2 regions of the Acidovorax sp. FW305-C-20-28 genome follow, and region 1 is predicted to be linked to the other one. Evidence: predicted binding sites of a transcription regulator. Region 1 holds the regulator's gene; the other holds the start of a gene.

What was found. Region 1 encodes LexA, which represses DNA repair genes until DNA is damaged. Its sites were predicted from a motif close to ACTGTATNNNNATACAGT; they were not measured.
Region 2: the regulator LexA is predicted to act here: its motif matches at 1,625-1,642, upstream of imuA (translesion DNA synthesis-associated protein ImuA).

What each region holds. Positions count from the first base shown of each region.
Region 1 covers NZ_JBYSYM010000003.1:40,523-46,225, reverse strand. The annotation lists gene adk (adenylate kinase) at 1-278, shown strand, start outside; gene AC3WOH_RS05285 (DUF3617 domain-containing protein) at 368-862, opposite strand; gene AC3WOH_RS05280 (DUF6152 family protein) at 982-1,461, opposite strand; gene AC3WOH_RS05275 (hypothetical protein) at 1,622-2,041, opposite strand; gene AC3WOH_RS05270 (asparaginase) at 2,051-3,004, opposite strand; gene lexA (transcriptional repressor LexA) at 3,088-3,762, shown strand; gene AC3WOH_RS05260 (hypothetical protein) at 3,900-4,307, shown strand; gene AC3WOH_RS05255 (D-2-hydroxyacid dehydrogenase family protein) at 4,522-5,529, shown strand.
Region 2 covers NZ_JBYSYM010000023.1:49,658-55,360, forward strand. The annotation lists gene AC3WOH_RS23690 (type I restriction-modification system subunit M) at 1-37, opposite strand, end outside; gene AC3WOH_RS23695 (GIY-YIG nuclease family protein) at 359-1,441, shown strand; gene imuA (translesion DNA synthesis-associated protein ImuA) at 1,651-2,433, shown strand; gene AC3WOH_RS23705 (Y-family DNA polymerase) at 2,369-3,685, shown strand; gene AC3WOH_RS23710 (error-prone DNA polymerase) at 3,723-5,703, shown strand, end outside.

The sequences.
Region 1 (5,703 bases):
CCGCCAGCGGCCGCACCTACCACGTCAAGTTCAACCCGCCCAAGGTGGAAGGCAAGGACGACGTGACCGGCGAAGACCTGATCCAGCGCGACGACGACAAGGAAGAAACCGTCAAGAAGCGCCTGCAGGTCTACAGCGACCAGACCCGCCCCCTGGTGGACTACTACAGCCAATGGGCCAAGGCCGAACCGGCCGCCGCCCCGCAGTACCGCGCCATCAGCGGCATGGGCAGCGTGGACGACATCACGCAGCGCGCCTTCGCGGCACTGGCCAGCTGATTTTTCAGCGGCCCTTCAACAACAAAGCCGGGCATGCCCGGCTTTGTTGTTTCTAGCTCTCCGGCGAAGCCGCCGGCAGGGGACGCCGCTTATTTGGACTTCGCCGCAGGAGGAACAGGCATGTTGGGCATGGTCACGGCACCAGGCTTCTGACCTGCCGCGCACGGCCCCAGGTAACGGGCCTCCATCACCATCGTATCGGTGGCCTTGCCCATCATCGGAGGGTTGTAGGCGTTGTTGATCACCGTCTTGTAGCTGCTGGAGAAATCGCCCGTCGTGACCGTTCGCGACGTCACGGCAATGGTTCCCATCTTGCACTCGGAATTGCCGGTGATCGTATTACCGTCCCGCTTCAACTCATTCTTGCTGCACATGTTCTTGGCCGTTTCCAGGGCCGTCTTCTGCATCTGAGCCTCAAAGGCTTCGTCCGTGCACTGCTGCATGACGGCGGCCGGAGCACCCTCGCCCGATACGGTTTTGAGCTCCCACAGACCCGCCTTGCGCTTGGGAAGGTCCAGGGCCTGCGCAGGCAGGGCTGCCAATGCCACAACTGCAGCCACGAGAGAGAGGGAAACGAAACGCATGAGAAACTCCTGCAAGGTAATGCGCCGGATGATAGTTGTGCTCTCGCGCAGAACCGTCGCCAAGGCCAAAAGCTGTGCAACCAAACGTGCACTAATCGACGCCCGCGCCGCTTCTCGCCTCAGGCCGGACTAGAGCGCAGGCCATAAGCCTTGCCATCGACGAACAGGTACTCGGCGCGCAGCACCGGATCGCCCTTTTCCTCGCGCAGCGTGAAGCCGAGAACCGAAAGCGCCGTGCCCGGCTTGATCTCGGCCACCTGCCAGGCCTGCATGCGGGTCAGCGGCGCGAGCTCGATCTCCCACATACGGTCCTTGCGCGTGGGCAGCACGGCGCGCGCCAGCAAGGCCTTGCCATCGACCGGGGCCGTCTGCGCCGGCACGGCCCGCTGTGCCAGATTGGGCGGCAAGGCCAGGGCGGCGGGCAACTCCAGTTCCAGCTCGGCATGCGGGTTCTGCCAACGCACCTTGCGCACCGTGCCTTCCAGATAGATAGGCCGGTCGGCGTCGAAGCTGCTCCAGCCGTGGTGGGCATGGGCTGCAAGAGGCACCAAAGGCAAGGCAAAGCCAGCGAGAACCAACTGACGACGTCGTACGGACATGGAACTTCTCCTTTGCAAAAAGCGGTCTCCGCCCCCACCCCACCCACAGCCCTCGACCTATGCAACTGGCACAGACCCAATCAGCGCCACCGTGGAACTGGCTTTGCCAGGCCACCGGTGGCGTCCCCCTGAGGGGGAAGGCGCGAAGCGACTCAGGGGGCTACAAGTACGCTATCCAGCGACCACAAGCCACGACGGCCAGCCAGATGAGGGTGGACAGCAGCATCTGCGCCCGCGCCAGGCCATCGAGCCGCGCGAGTGAACCGCGCCCATGAAACCACGCCGCGTTGCAGGCGGCAAGCATCAACAACAGCATCTTGAGGGTGAATGCCCGGTTGGACAGCAGCTCCTGCGGCTGGGTGGCAAACATCACCAGGCCCGACAGGGCTGCCAGGCCAAAGCCGCACAGCGCCAGCGAGAGGCTCAGGCGCGCCAGATCGCGGGGCGCAATGGTCGCGCCCCAGCCAAACACCCGCAGCTCGAGCAGCACCAGATTGCCCAGCAGCAGTGCAATGCCCACGATGTGCACCACCTCCAGCGCCGGGTAGGCCCATACGTGGGAGCGAAGGGCAGTGAACATGGTGGGTTGTCAGCCCAGCAGATCAAGCACCAGGCTCACGCGGGCCTTGGCAGGCGACAGGCCGGGCATGGCGGCCAGGCCATCGCCGGCTGTGGGCAGCAACTGGCCTTCGCTGCAACGCGTGGAACGCACCACGCGCACCCCCACGGCCTGGGCACGCAGCAGCGCTGCCTCCAGTGCATGGTGGATGGTGCCATTGCCCGTGCAGGCCACCACCAGGCCCCGCACGCCCTCGCGCACCAGCGCATCCACGGCACGGCCGCTGGCACCCGCGTGGCTGACCACCAGCTCCACCCAGGGCCAGGGTGTATCGGCAGGCACTGCCGTGAGGGCACCCGCACCCTTGGCGCCAGCAGACTGCGGCCAGGCCTGCACCAGCCGGGCCGCGCCCTCTTCCACCCAGCCCAGCGGCCCGGCGTCGCCGGAACTGAAGGGGTCGACCCGGTAGGGGTGCACCTTTTGCACGCGCTGGGCACCATGGATGGTGCCGGCCGCCACGACGACCACGCCCTGCGCACCCTGCGTGGTGGCCACGGCCACGGCATCGAGCAGGTTCTGCGGGCCATCGGGCACCAGCGCCGTCGCCGGCCGCATGGCGCAGGTCAGCACCACGGGCTTCCTGGCATCCAGCACGGAATGCAGGAACCAAGCCGTCTCTTCGATGGTGTCGGTGCCATGGGTGATGACGATGCCGCGAACGGCCGGGTCGTCCAGGCATTCGGCGCAGCGCTGCGCCAGCGCACGCCATACGCCGTGCTCCATGTCCTTGCTGTCGATCTGGGCCACCTGCTCGACCACGAAGGGCCCGCCGGCCAAGGCCTCCAGCCCCGGAACCGCGGCCAGCAGCTCGCCCACCCCCACCTGTGCGGCTGTGTAGCCGATGTTGTCCCCCGCCTGCGCAGCGGTGCCGGCAATGGTGCCGCCCGTACCCAGAACCACAATTTTTTGCGCACTCACTTGCATACTCCGAAAAACTGGTGAAAAATACAGTTACTGGATTAAAAGACAGTCATTTGCCACTGTACCGGCACCCACTGGAAACCACCATGCTCGACAACCCCAAGCTCACGGCCCGCCAGCAACAGATTCTGGACCTGATCCAGACCGCCATTGCGCGTACCGGCGCCCCACCCACCCGCGCCGAGATCGCGACCGAGCTGGGCTTCAAATCCGCCAATGCGGCAGAAGAGCATCTGCAGGCCCTGGCCCGCAAAGGGGTGATCGAACTGGTCAGCGGCACCTCGCGCGGCATCCGCCTGCGTGGCGACACGGTGCGCTCCATCAATGCAGCGCGCGGCACCCAGTTCAGCCTGCCCATTCCCGGCCTGTCGCAGCTGGTGCTGCCCCTGATCGGCCGGGTCGCCGCAGGTTCGCCCATTCTCGCGCAGGAGCATGTCGATCAGACCTACAGCCTGGAAAACAACCTGTTCCAGCACAAGCCCGATTACCTGCTCAAGGTGCGTGGCATGTCCATGCGCGATGCCGGCATCATGGACGGCGACCTGCTGGCCGTGCAGTCCACGCGCGAGGCGCGCAATGGCCAGATCATCGTGGCCCGCCTGGGCGACGACGTCACCGTCAAGCGCCTGCGCCGCACGGCCACCGGCATCGAGCTGCTGCCCGAGAACCCCGACTACCCCGTGATCACCGTGCAGCCCGGCGAAACCTTCGAGATCGAGGGCCTGGCGGTCGGCCTGATTCGCAACACCATGCTCATGTAATCGCCGTTGCGCCGCCCAGGTGGCGGGCGTTTGGCGGGCGGGGTGCCGGTTTTCGGCGCCGCCGCTGGTCAGCCCTGGGCTGCGCACTTGTCTTCGCAATCCTGCCTGTGTTCACCACCGACCTTCGGAGTCTTCACATGCGAATTGCTTCCCTGACCCTCTCGGCCTTCTCCCACCCACTGCACGCACTGGCACGCTGGCTGCAGCCCGCCATACGTGGCGGGTACGACCACGGCGCCACGGTACGGCCTGCACGCACCTGCAAGGTGCCAGTGCCCGCCCACGCAGCGCCCGCATGCCCCGCTGCGGCCCGCATGCCGCGCGACGAGGCCATGCAGACTGCAGCAGGAGCACGTGGCCTGCAGCACGGCACCACCCCAGGCACCGACGCTGCGCACGGCCACACCCAGGCACCCCATGTGGTGCGCGTGCTGCGCACGGCGGCCTCGGGCGCCGATGCCGGCCGCCTCGTGATCTCTGGCCGCATGGCCGACGTCTGCGCAGAGCTCGACCGCATGGCCGCGCGCGAGGCGCTGCAGCACTGAGTGCACGGCCACGCGTGCCCCTCAGCGCGTGCGGCACCGGACCTTCCGACGCCCCTGCTCCGCCCGCCTGGGGTTGGCCGCGAGGGCTGCACCAAGCCCTTTTGACCCCGTTCTGCGCCGCCAGGGCCCGGGCATTCACGCAGCGTTGCAAATGCAGCACGCCCGACGGGGCTTGGGACGCAAAGACTGCGGCGCGCCAAGGCACAATGTCGGGATGAACATCGTGATCCTCGACGACTACCAGGATGCAGTGCGCAAGCTCCATTGCGCCAGCCGGCTTGACGCCTACACCGCTAAGGTCTACACCAACACCGTCAAGGGCCTGGGACAGTTGTCGGTGCGGCTCAAGGATGCCGACATCATCGTGCTGGTGCGCGAACGCACCCAGATCACGCGCCAGCTCGTCGAGAAACTCCCCCGCCTCAAGCTCATCGCCCAGACCGGCAAGGTGGGCAACCACGTGGATGTGGCCGCCTGCACCGAGCGCGGCATCGCCGTGGCCGAGGGGGTAGGCTCACCCGTGGCACCGGCCGAGCTGACCTGGGCCCTGGTGATGGCGGCCACGCGCCGGCTGCCGCAGTACATCTCCAACCTCAAACACGGGGCCTGGCAGCAATCCGGGCTCAAGGCCGCATCCATGCCCTCCAATTTCGGGCTGGGCTCGGTGCTGCGCGGCAAGACGCTGGGCATCTGGGGCTATGGCCGCATCGGCCAGCTGGTGGCCGGCTATGGCAAGGCCTTCGGCATGAACGTGCGCGTCTGGGGCCGCGAGGCCTCGCGCGCGCAAGCCCTGACCGATGGCTACCAGGCCGCCAGCACGCGCGAGGAGTTCTTCTCGCAGTGCGACGTGATCTCGGTGCACCTGCGCCTGAACGACGAGACGCGCGGCATCATCTCGCTCGAAGACCTGTCGTGCATGAAGCCCACCTCGCTGTTCGTGAACACCTCGCGCGCCGAGCTGGTGGAGCCCGATGCCCTGATCGCGGCACTGAACCGCGGCCGACCCGGCATGGCCGCTGTGGACGTGTTCGAGAGCGAGCCCATCCTGCAGGGCCATGCCCTCTTGCGGCTGGAAAACTGCATCTGCACGCCGCACATCGGCTATGTGGAGCAGGACAGCTACGAGCTCTACTTTGGTGCGGCCTTCGACAATGTGGTGAACTTCATCAAGGGCACGCCGACCAACATCGTGAACCCCGGTTCGCTGCAGGTGCGGCGCTAGCAAGCAATCACGAGCGCCGCAACACGGCGGTCACCAACAAAAAAGGCTTCCCGAAGGAAGCCTTTTTTGTTTCTGAAGGGCACCACCCGAAGGCAGCGCACCCGCACGGATTGCATTCAGCCGGATAACTAGGCGGGGAGCCGCAGACAGTGCTGTAGCACGGCAAGGCTCCCC
Region 2 (5,703 bases), on a different contig from region 1:
CGGACCAGATGAAGGCAGAGAGGGCTTGTTGGTTCATGCAGGCGGTGTGTCGCGATTTGTTATCGCCGGAAGTATGCCAGCGAGCCAGTACATCAAGACGAGTTGCGCGTGACCTTGCTTGCATCGCAACCAAGACGGTCATGTGGCTGGAAAAAGCGCATCCAAGTGGTGTCCTGGTTCCAGTCTTGCGGGGCCTGCTGAGACGAATTGCTGCCAGCGTTGATTGCACCAACAGGCTGCTGTTCTTGGGGGCTGGACATGGCCAACCAGTGTTTTCGGGCCCACAGTAAGTGCCCAATTATTTTTTACACTGGATGTTTTCAGGCATGGCACCGTCTGACTCTTTTGGGAGCAACGGATGCGCAAATCAAACATTGGCCACATCAGCTTCAAGCAGCGATGCAACCAGCTGGGAGTGAATTACTGGAGGGCGCTGAAACGCAGGGAAGCGGGAATGCCCGAGGAAAAAATTTTCTTGAAAGAGTACGTCCGCTCGAACAAAGCGACAGTCACGGCGATGACTGTATTTGGCATCTCCTACCCGAACCTCAGGGCTGCCTGTAGAGCACTTCAGCCCCTGGCCCACGAACTAACGATCAAGCGGTGGATTAAAAATGGAATGCGTCCAGAGGAAGCGTTCAATCGCATCCCCAATCCCGGCTACCAGCACGGAGTCATCTATGTCGTAACGCACAAAGACAGCGGTCGTCAATACGTCGGTCTTACCGTGCAGACGATGGAACGACGTTGGCTCTATCACCAAGAGCAGTCTCGGGCGGGATGGATCAGAAGCGAATGCTCTTTGCATGCGGCCATTCGTAAATATGGAGCCTCGGCCTTCGAGATCTCGGTCATCGATCACGGCACGGCCAAGATGGATCTGGAGGCCAAGGAGCGCAAATGGATCAGAGAACTGGGAACCATGGCTCCCCATGGCTTCAACATTGACCCTGGTGGTGTAAGCGGTGGATCAAATGCCAAGCCACAGGTGTTTGACGGCATTGCCTTTCCGAGTATCAGATCGAAAATTGCCTACATCTCTGGGAGGTTCGGCATTTCATACAGTGCTGCAGCCAAAAGGCACCAGACTGGGCGCATTGATGTCCGAAAGCCTGCCAGGGCGGGCGAGAGTCTTGTGAAGAGCAAGCCATACAAGGCGTGGAGCGCAATCGTCCATGGCTCAGTGAACCCTAACTCCAAACACTACAAGCCTGGCCTGGAGGTGCATCCCTGTTGGCTGAAGTTTGAAGATTTCCTGCGCGATGTCGGCTGGGTGGATGACCCGAGCCTGGCGTTCGCACGGGTAGACAAGTCCAAGGGGTATGTGCCGTCCAACTGTCGCTGGATGACCAAGAGCGAAGCGAGTCAGATCAACGCTGCCTACATGAAAGCCAGTGGCCGTCTGACCGGTCGATCCAAGGCGACGCGCACGAGCCGCTGAGACTTACGCACTTTTGCCACGCCAGTCCAGAAGCATTCTTCGCAAATTTTTTCCGCCCCAGTCGTTCCATTGATCCTCCCGCACCGGCCCTGATTCCCCCGCTATCGTTTTCAGTGCGAACCGCGCGCAATGGCCTTCAACTGCCGTCGGCGACCTCTTTTCTGTCAGTAGGCCTGTCCGTATACTGGGTTTAATCACAGTATTTGGACATGCCAGCCGCCGCCCGCTCCTTCGACACCCAGCACCTGCCCATCAGCGTGCGGGAGGCCGTCTGGACCGGTGACGACCTGGCCCACCAGAACCATCCCACGATCCCCACGGGCTTTGACAGCCTGGACGCCTCCCTGCCCGGGGGCGGCTGGCCAACGCGGTCCCTGACCGAGGTGCTTTCGCCCCAGGCGCCCTTGTGCGAGTGGAGCCTGCTGGGAGGCTGCATCCCGTCATTGATGGAGGGCGACGGCCAGATCCTGCTGGTTTCGCCCCCGCTGCCCCCGCACGCCGGCGGCCTGGCCCAGCGCGGCGTGCACCCGGACCGCCTGGTGTGGATCCGCGCCAAGGCGCCTGCAGACCGGCTTTGGATCACCGAGCAGTTGGTCAAGTCCAACCCGCGGGGCGCGGTGATGGCCTGGCTGCCTCAGGCGCGTGCGGACCAGATCCGCCGCCTGCAGGTGCACGCGCAGTCCTGCCAGTCACCGGTGTTCCTGTTCCGGCCGACAGGCGCGCAGCGCGAGGCATCGCCGGCGCCGCTGCGCCTGCTGGCATCCCTGGGCTCTGGCTGGAACATCCACGTGCAGATCCTCAAGCGCCGCGGCACGCCGTGCACTGACGCCCTGGAGCTGGAGTCCATTCCCCCGCAGCTGCGCAAGGTGCTGCCACCTCGCCTGCTGCGCTCCACATCGTTTTCTTTTTCGCGCGAGGAGGCCCCCGATGCTCGGGATCTGGGCCGCACTGCGACCATCCAGCACCCACAGCGCATCCTGCATCCCCATTGACCTGCCGTCCCTCGCCGTATGGGCGTTGCAGTTCTCGCCGCGGGTGGCAGTGCTGGAGGAGGCTGTGCTGGTCGAGGTGGGAGCTAGCGCGCGCCTGTTCGGCGGCCTGGAGCAACTGCGCCAGCGGGTTGAGGTGGAAGGCACGGCGTTGGGTGTGGAGTGCATCGCATGGGCACCTACGGGCACGGCTGCGCTGGCGCTGGTGCGAGCGGGCGTGCCCGACGGCTTTGCAGGCCCGCTGCCCTCAATCCTGGACAAGCTCCCGCTGGAGACCATCACCGCCGTGGCCTCCCACCTGGGCACGCTGCAGCGCCTGGGCTGCAGGACCCTGGGCGATGTGCGCAAGCTGCCGCGCGGCGGCCTGAGCCGGCGTTTCGACAAGGAGCTGCTGACCCGGCTGGACCAGGCGTATGGCCTGCGGCCCGAAGCCTACGAATGGGTGCAGTTGCCGGAGACCTTCAGCGCTCGGCTGGAATTTCAGTTCAGGGTGGAGCATGCCCCCGCGTTGATGTTCGGCGCCCGCCGGTTGCTGCTGCAGATGTCCAGCTGGCTGGCGGCCCGGCACATGGGCGTCACGTCATTCACGCTGCGCTGGTGGCACGACGTCATGCGCGCCAAGACAGCCGGCACGGGCGGCGAGCTGACCGTGGGCACGGCTGAGCCCACCCAGTCGGTAGACCACCTGAGTCGGCTACTGAACGAACACCTGGCCAAGGTGGAGCTGCAGGCGCCCGCGGGAGACATCGAACTCGTCGCTGCCCGCACCTTCCCGATCCAACAGGAGAGCAAGTCGCTGCTGCCCGACACCATCCGCCAGGGCGAGGCGACCTGGCTGGTGCTGGAGCGCGTGCAAGCGCGCATCGGCAAAGCCGAGGTGGTGCGGCCATTGCTCGCCGAGGACCACCGGCCCGAATGGATGCAGCGCTGGCCTGGCGCAGAGGAGCCACGACCGCGTGCTTCTCCTGGCCCGTGCCAGCTCCCAGTGCCGGACTGGATCTTCGAGGAACCACTGCGCCTGGCCGAGCGCGACCACCGTCCGATCTACCAGGGCCCCTTGGTGATGCTGCTCGGCCCCGACCGCGTCGAGGGTGGTTGGTGGCACCGCGTGGGCGAAGGGGCGGATGCGCAGCAGACCAATGTGCAGCGCGACTACTGGGTGGCCCAGAGCCAGCATGCGGGGCGGCTGTGGATCTACCAGCAACGCCTGGCGAACGACGAGACCGGCTGGTTCCTGCACGGGCGCTACGCCTGAGCGGCCTACTCCCTATCCGCACCCGTGAGCAGGCTGTATGGCGCTTCCCCTGTATGCAGAGCTGCTCTGCGTCTCCAACTACTCGTTTCTCATCGGCGCCAGCTGGCCCGAGGAGTTGGTCGAGCGCGCAAAGGAGCTGGGCTACAGCGCTATCGCGATCACCGATGAATGCACGCTGGCCGGCGTGGTGCGCGCGCACATGGAGGCCAAGAAGCAAGGCATCCAGCTGTTAATCGGGTCGCAGTTCAAGGTGCAGGCGGACCTGCCTTTCACCCTGGTGGCGCTGGCCCAGAACATGAACGGCTACGGCAACCTGTGCCAGTTCATCACACGCCTGCGACGCTCGTCCGAGAAAGGCACCTACCTGCTCCATCAGACGGACATCGAGGGCGACACGCTGGCCGACTGCCTGCTGGTGGTCTCGCCCTGCCGGGAAGCCAGCGATGCGCAGTTGGAGGAACTGGGCCAGTGGACCTTGACGCATTTTTTGGGTCGGGCCTGGCTGGGGGTGGACCTGAACCGCCGCATCGACGACGAGCTGTGGCTGCACCGTGTGCGCGAACTCTCGGCCCTGACCGAGCTGCCCCTGGTGGCCCTGGGCGATGTGCTCATGCACCTGCGCAGCCGCAAACCCCTGCAGGACGTGCTGACCGCGACCCGGGTGGGCAAGCCGCTGACCGAGTGCGGCTACGAGCTGCAGCGCAGCGCGGAGCGGCACCTGCGCAGCCGGGTGCGGCTGGCACAGACCTACCCCGAGGAACTGATGGCCGAGACCGTGCGCATCGCCGAACGTTGCACCTTCAGCCTGGACGAGATCAAGTACCAATACCCCGATGAGGTGGTGCCCGACGGGCACACGCCAGCCAGCTTCCTGCGCCAGGCGACGTACGAGGGTGCGGGCCGCCGCTGGCCCAATGGCATCCCCGCCAAGGTGCAGTCCCAGATCGAGCACGAGCTGGAGCTGATCTGCGGCCTGCGCTACGAGCACTATTTCCTGACCGTGTTCGACATCGTGAGCTTCGCGCGGTCGGAGCACATCCTCTGCCAGGGCCGCGGCTCGGCCGCCAACAGCGTGGTGTGCTACTGCTTGGGCGTGACCGAAGTGGACCCGGCGCGCATGTCCATGCTGTTCGAGCGCTTCATCAGCCGGGAGCGCAACGAGCCGCCGGACATCGACATCGACTTCGAACATCAAAGGCGCGAGGAAGTAATCCAGTACCTGTATCGCAAATATGGGCGCGACCGGGCAGCCCTGGCGGCCACGGTGGTGACCTATGGGCCGAAGTCCGCGATCCGCGATGTGGGCAAGGCCCTGGGTTTCAGCCTGGAGACCGTCGATGCGCTGGCCAAGGGCCACCAGTGGTGGGATGGCGATGGGGTGCGGCTGGAGCGCTTCGCGGAACTGGGGCTGGCAGAGAACGACCTTGCCGTGCGGCAGCTGATCCTGCTGACCATGCAGCTGATTGGTTTTCCCCGGCATTTGTCGCAGCACACGGGTGGCTTTGTGCTCACCAAAGGGCTTCTGAGCAGGCTGGTCCCCATTCAGAACGCCAGCATGGAAGACCGCACCGTGATCGAGTGGGACAAGGACGATCTCGATGCAGTGGGCCTGCTCAAGGTCGATGTGCTCGCCCTGGGCATGCTGACTGCCATCCGCAAGGCGCTGGATCTGGTGGGCACACGCAAGGGCTACGACTTCGGGCTGCAGGACATTCCGGCCGAGGACCGAGAAACCTACCGGATGATCTCTCGCGCCGACACCGGGGGAGTGTTCCAGATCGAAAGCCGGGCACAGATGTCCATGCTGCCGCGGCTACGGCCCCGGTGCTTCTACGATCTGGTCATCTCCGTCTCGATCGTGCGCCCGGGGCCCATCCAAGGCGGCATGGTGCATCCCTACCTGAACCGCCGACAGGGGCTGGAACCGGTGACCTATCCCAGCGAAGCTCTCAAGCAGGTGCTCAGCCGCACTCTGGGTGTGACGCTGTTCCAGGAACAGGTCATGCAGGTGGCCATGG